2 regions of the Vibrio hyugaensis genome follow, and region 1 is predicted to be linked to the other one. Evidence: predicted binding sites of a transcription regulator. Region 1 holds the regulator's gene; the other holds the start of a gene.

Region 1 (3,425 bases):
AGCCTATGAAGTTTGACTTCTATCCTTTAGAATTTATTCCCCCTTACCGAAAAATAACAAAGAGAAACGATCCATGTCTGAAGACAATCGCCAAGAAGTCACCCCAGAAGAAGAACGCCGCCAACAAGCATTGGATTACCATGCATATCCAACCCCAGGAAAAATTGCCGTAGAGCTAACTAAGCCTGCTGAAACTGCAAATGACCTTGCTCTTGCATACAGCCCTGGTGTTGCAGAGCCTGTACGTGAAATCGCACAGAACGCTGACAACGTGTATAAGTACACAGCGAAGGGCAACATGGTTGCGGTTATTTCTAACGGCACGGCTATTCTTGGTCTTGGTAATCTTGGCCCGCTGGCTTCTAAACCAGTAATGGAAGGTAAAGCGCTATTGTTCAAACGCTTTGCTGGTTTAGACTCAATTGATATCGAAGTAAAACACCGCACGATCGACGAATTTGTCGACACAGTAGCAAACATTGCTGATACATTCGGTGGTATCAACCTAGAAGATATCAAAGCACCAGATTGTTTTGAGATTGAAAAGCGTCTGATTGAGCGTTGTGACGTGCCAGTATTCCATGACGATCAACACGGTACAGCGATCGTAACGGCAGCAGGTATGTTGAATGCAATCGAGCTGCAAGGTAAGAAGCTCGAAGACTCCACGATTGTTTGTTTAGGCGCGGGTGCGGCGGCAGTCGCGTGTATGGAGCTATTGATCAAATGTGGCGCGATGCGCGAGAAGATCTATATGCTGGATCGTAAAGGGGTGATCCACACGCGTCGTGATGATCTCAATGAATACAAACAGCTGTTTGCTAACAACACAGATAAGCGCACGTTGGAAGATGTGATTGAAGGTGCGGATCTTTTCTTGGGCGTATCGGGTCCAAATCTACTACCTGCAGAAGCATTGAAGCTCATGGCAGACAAGCCAGTTGTGTTCGCATGTTCAAACCCAGATCCAGAAATCAAACCTGAATTGGCTCACGAAGTGCGTGATGACTTGATCATGGGTACAGGTCGCAGTGACTACCCGAACCAAGTAAACAACGTATTGTGTTTCCCATTCATCTTCCGTGGCGCATTGGATGTTCGTGCAAGCGAGATCAATGATGAAATGAAACTGGCTGCGGTTGAAGCGATTCGTGAATTGGCGAAAGAGCCAGTACCGGAAGCGGTATTAAAAGCAGCTGGCGTCGATAAGCTAGAGTTCGGAACTGACTACATCATTCCAAAGCCAATGGATTCACGCCTACTACCACGCGTGGCAAAAGCGGTGGCTCAAGCTGCGGTTGACTCTGGTGTGGCACGTATTGAAATGCCAGAGAATTACATGGCTCAATAGTGGTAAAGTAAAATTTAAAAATAAAAAAGGGACGCTCTCGCGTCCCTTTTTTTGTTCTTGGAAACCGTCCCCAGCACAGTTTCTATCATCGACGAATTTGTAAGCAATTATTCTTCGTCGAATGCTTCGAATTCGATTCCCATCGCTGTCATGATTGCTTTTGCTTCGGTAGGAATATCGTCTGGACGGTCTTTACGCAAATCTTCATCAGTTGGCAGTGGTTGACCTGTGTAAGCGTGTAGGAACGCTTCACACAGTAGTTCACTGTTAGTCGCATGGCGTAAGTTGTTGATCTGGCGGCGTGTTCGCTCATCAGTCAGCACTTTTAAAACTTTTAGCGGGATTGAGACGGTAATCTTTTTTACTTGTTCGCTTTTTTTACCGTGCTCAGCATACGGGCTAATGTATTCGCCATTCCAGTCAGCCATTGCGCACCTTCATTAATGTAATAAGTTAGAAAAATAAATATAGGTGCTGATTTTAGCTGCATTTACTGCCATAAGCAAAGACATATGGACGTCTAGAAGTGTTGACGTCTTATTTTTAGACAAGTAAAGTGAGGTTAATAGTTAGGGAAGAGTGTTAATCAATTGAGCAATACAAGCTAGATATAGCGCATTCCCATTTAGATGTCACCACCCGTGAAAGGATACACCCATGAGCACCCGTAAGCCTGCGACCATTGCTGTACGCACTGGTATCGAGTCAGACAGCCAATACAACGCTGTTGTACCACCTATTTACCTTTCTACTAACTATGGCTTCCCTGCATTCGGTGAAGTGCCTCAATACGATTATACCCGTTCTGGTAACCCTAACCGAGGTTTACTAGAGCAAGCATTGTACGAGCTTGAATCAGGCAAAGGAGCGGTTGTCACTAACTGTGGTACATCAGCATTAAACCTTTGGGTATCGACGTTTCTTGGTCCTGATGATCTAATTGTAGCGCCGCACGATTGCTACGGCGGTACGTATCGTCTGTTTAATACTCGTGCAAACAAAGGTGACTTTAAAGTGCAGTTTGTCGATCAGTCGGATCAGCAAGCTCTGGATGCGGCGATTGCGAAAAAGCCAAAGCTAATCTTGTTAGAGACGCCGTCAAACCCGCTTGTGCGCGTGGTTGATATTGCTGCAGTGTGTGAAAAAGCAAAACAAGTCGGCGCTCTAGTCGCAGTGGACAATACTTTTTTAACTCCGGTGTACCAAAAGCCTTTGGAGCTAGGTGCGGATTTTGTTATCCACTCCACGACGAAATACATTAACGGTCACTCCGACGTTATTGGTGGTGTGGTGATCACCAAGAGTGAAGAGCATGCAGAAGAGCTGGCGTGGTGGGGCAATTGCATTGGGGCGACGGGAACACCATTCGACAGTTACATGACATTAAGAGGAATTCGCACGCTGGGTGCGCGGATGCGAGTTCATGAAGAAAGCTCTCAAGATGTACTTGCTTACTTACAGACTCAATCGTTAGTTGCACAGATTTATCACCCAAGTTTGCCAGAGCATCCTGGACATGACATCGCCAAGAAGCAGCAATCCGGTTTTGGCTCTATGTTGAGCTTCGAATTCGCAGGATCATTTGAACAGCTCAAAGTGTTTGTAAAAGAGCTGGAATTGTTTTCGTTAGCTGAGTCCTTGGGTGGGGTTGAAAGCTTGATTTGTCATCCTGCATCGATGACACATCGCGCGATGGGGGAAGCGGCATTAGCTGAAGCTGGCGTTTCTCAACAGTTACTGCGCTTATCCGTTGGTCTTGAAGATGCACAGGATTTGATCGCCGATCTTGAGCAAGCATTTTTAAAAGCAGCACAGTAATCGGGAGAGAAAAAAGTCATGAGTGTACAACGTCAGCTGCATAAATTTGGCGGCAGCAGTTTAGCCAACCCCGAATGCTATTTACGTGTGGTTGAAATACTAAAAGAGTATTCAGCCGAAAATGATTTAGTCGTGGTGTCTGCGGCAGGGAAAACCACCAATCGCTTGATCGAGTTTCTTGAAGGTTTAGATAAAGACGGTCGTGTTGCGCATGAAGCGTTACAAAGCTTGAGACAATTCCAAACTGAATTAGTAG
Region 2 (3,425 bases), 1.1 Mb from region 1:
TTTCACCTGCGAGAGAGTAACCGGGGTCCACACTGAAAACATTTGGAAAAAGGAAGGAAAGTAGCTCATTGCCACCCACACCAGTAACCACGACATCTTCACGCCCTCTTTCTTGCAGGCGCTTAATCACCCCAAGAGCAATGGTATCACTGGCACAAACGATGGCTTGCGTGTCGGATTGAAGGACTTGATCCACCAGATGATAAGCACTTTCATGGCTAAGCTTGCCGGTTTGAAAACAAGGTTCGATGCGCTTTTTCTCACACCAAGATTGGTAAGTCTTCAGGCGAGCAAGCCCCGTCGTACGGTCTTCTGGATCAACGCCGATATAAGCAATGCGAGAAAGAGATTGTTGCTCTAGGTGTGACAACGCCATCTCAATAACGCCTTGGTTATCGTAATTAATAGAAGAGACGAGCTTGGTATCCATCGCGATCACGACAATGCGATTGCCCCACTCCGCTAACGCTTGCTCATCGCACCCAGTAAAACCAAACACGATAACACCATCGACATTACGGCGTTTAAGTACGTTTAAATGTTCGTTGGTCTTTGCACGATCGAACTGACTTTCCATGATCACCACATCGTACCCTGCTGAATACAAAGCATTGAGCATAGTGCCGACGGCACGGTTTTCTGAAGGGGAATCCAAACGAGATATAATCACCCCGATCACTTTCTGGCTGCCCCCACGCATAGACTGTGCAGACTTAGAAGGTACATAACCAGATTCACGAATGATTCTTTCTACCTTCTCTCGCGTTTGCGGTTTCACCTTAGGATCATTGGTTAACACACGGCTTATTGTCGATTTACCAACACCTGCCAATTTCGCGATATCAAGAATAGTGAGTTTTTTGCTCATAAGTGATCAAACTAAAAGTTGGATTTAAATAAAAGGGAAGCAGCGGCTTCCCTTATCTCAATCAGTAATGAAGATTACTTGTTTAGGTATGCAGGAACGTCTGCAATGCTGTCGAGAACAACCGTAGCAATCGCTTCGCCTTGTTCGGTAACTGGTTTACCAGTGCGAACCAAAATCTTAGTGCCAACACCAGCCGCTTCAGCCGCCATCAAGTCTTCGGCTTTATCACCAATCATCACTGACTTAGCCATGTCGATTTTCAAAAAATCACGAGCAGAGATGAACATGCCTGGTTTTGGCTTACGACAATCACAATCTTGTTTGTATTCGCCGATACCGTGTTCCGGATGGTGAGGACAGTAATAGATGCCATCAAACTCAACACCGTTGTCGGAAAAGTTCCAGTCCATCCATTGAGTCAAAGAAATGAAACGATCTTCGCTGAATTTACCACGTGCAATGCCTGATTGATTGGTCACAAGCACCAACAGGTAGCCTTTATCTTTCAGCGCTTTCGTCGCTTCAAAGACACCGTCAATGTACTCAAAATCATGTTCGTCATGAACGTAGCCATGGTCAACGTTGATCACGCCGTCACGATCGATAAAAACAGCAGGTTTTGCCAAAACGTATTTCTCTATTTACTCGGTTTCATCAGATTATTACATACCTTATAAGCACTCACACTATCTAATTGGTATGAGGAAGTGACAAAACAGTTGATTTGTCACCCGAGAATCGGTAAATCTTGAATATCCCTCTTTTATATCCCGTTCCGCCGAACATCTTCTTGCTTTATTTCCTAACAAAATATCCATAATTTTAGACGTCTAGACGTAAAAATATCTATTGACTTACTACTGCTTAACCCATAGCATCAACTGAGAATTGAGATAGAGTTCAAAATTTACTCCTGTTAAAAGCCGTTTTTAACAGCGAAGTTCCCAGTATCTCTGTGCAGGTTGAAACATGATAGAAATTAAAAACGTCAATAAAGTGTTCTACCAAGGCAGTAAGGAAATTCTTGCCCTTAAGGACATTAACTTAAATATCGCGAAGGGCACCATCTTTGGTGTAATCGGCTCATCAGGTGCGGGTAAAAGTACTCTGATCCGTTGCGTGAATATGCTGGAAGCCCCAACATCAGGCTCCATCATTGTTGATGGCGTAGACCTGACCAAACTCAACAAGAAACAACTGGGAGAAACCCGCCGCAACATCGGGATGATCTTCCAACACTTTAACCTGCTATCGTCTCGCACCGTTTTTGATAATGTCGCACTCCCTCTTGAGCTAGCAGGCAAAGACAAATCGCAAATCACAACAAAAGTGACTGAGTTGCTTAAACTTGTTGGCCTTTCTGACAAGCACGAAAGCTACCCAGCAAACCTAAGTGGCGGTCAAAAGCAGCGTGTGGCGATTGCACGTGCTCTGTCTTCTGATCCAAGTGTTTTGTTGTGTGACGAAGCGACCAGCGCACTCGACCCTGCAACGACGCAGTCAATCCTAGAACTTCTAAAAGAAATCAACCGCAAACTGGATATCACGATTCTGCTTATCACTCACGAAATGGAAGTGGTTAAGAGCATCTGTCACGAAGTGGCGATCATTGGTGATGGTGAACTTGTGGAAAAAGGCACCGTGGGTGAAATCTTCGCTCATCCGAAGACAGCTCTAGCACACGAGTTCATTCGCTCTACTTTGGATCTTTCTATTCCAGAAGATTACCAAGCTCGCTTACAAACTACGCGCGTAGAAAACAGCTACCCGTTGGTTCGCCTAGAATTTACTGGTGCAACCGTGGATGCCCCTCTGATGACGCAAATAGCTCGTAAGTACAACATCGACGTGAGCATCCTAAGTTCCGATCTGGACTACGCTGGCGGCGTGAAGTTCGGCATGATGGTCGCAGAACTGTTTGGTAGCGAAGAAGATGATAACGCAGCAATTGAATTCCTGCGTGAGCACAACGTGAAAGTAGAGGTACTTGGCTATGTCCTTTAATACGATTTCTGAATGGCTGAGCTTAAACAGCAACCTACTTTTGGGCGCAACGTGGGAAACCTTTTACATGGTGGCAGTTGCTGGCATCGTTGGTTTCGCGGTTGGCATCCCTCTTGGTGTGATTCTGCACACCACTAAAAAAGGTGGCTTGCTTGAAAACACCAAGCTAAATGGCGTTCTTGGTGCGATAGTCAACATTGGCCGTTCAGTGCCTTTCCTAGTATTGATGGTTGCGATTATTCCAGTAACCAAGCTGCTTGTCGGTACGTTTATTGGTACAACGGCAGCGATTGTTCCACTCACTATTGGTGCAATCCCATTTGTGGCACGTCTGATCGAGGGTGCTTTACTGGAAGTGCCGACAGGCCTAGTGGAAGCAGCTCAGTCTATGGGCGCAACCCCAACTCAAATCATCACAAAAGTTCTGCTTCCTGAAGCAATGCCGACTATTGTTAACTCAGTGACCATTACCCTAGTAACACTAGTAAGCTATTCAGCAATGGCGGGGACGGTAGGCGGCGGCGGTCTTGGTGACGTAGCCATCCGTTATGGC

Evidence for each region. The regulator MetJ, encoded in region 1, represses methionine synthesis genes. The targets are predictions, from matches to a motif close to TTAGACNTNTANANGTCTAA.
Region 2: a site for MetJ is predicted at 1,691-1,710, ahead of metN (methionine ABC transporter ATP-binding protein MetN). Genes of this name have one in related genera too.

Annotation. Positions count from the first base shown of each region.
Region 1 is NZ_CP025794.1:2,528,629-2,532,053, forward strand. It holds gene C1S74_RS12530 (malic enzyme-like NAD(P)-binding protein) at 74-1,351, shown strand; gene metJ (met regulon transcriptional regulator MetJ) at 1,459-1,779, opposite strand; gene C1S74_RS12540 (O-succinylhomoserine (thiol)-lyase) at 2,009-3,169, shown strand; gene C1S74_RS12545 (bifunctional aspartate kinase/homoserine dehydrogenase II) at 3,188-3,425, shown strand, end outside.
Region 2 is NZ_CP025794.1:1,450,379-1,453,803, forward strand. It holds gene treR (trehalose operon repressor TreR) at 1-868, opposite strand, end outside; gene gmhB (D-glycero-beta-D-manno-heptose 1,7-bisphosphate 7-phosphatase) at 943-1,494, opposite strand; gene metN (methionine ABC transporter ATP-binding protein MetN) at 1,838-2,872, shown strand; gene C1S74_RS07360 (methionine ABC transporter permease) at 2,862-3,425, shown strand, end outside.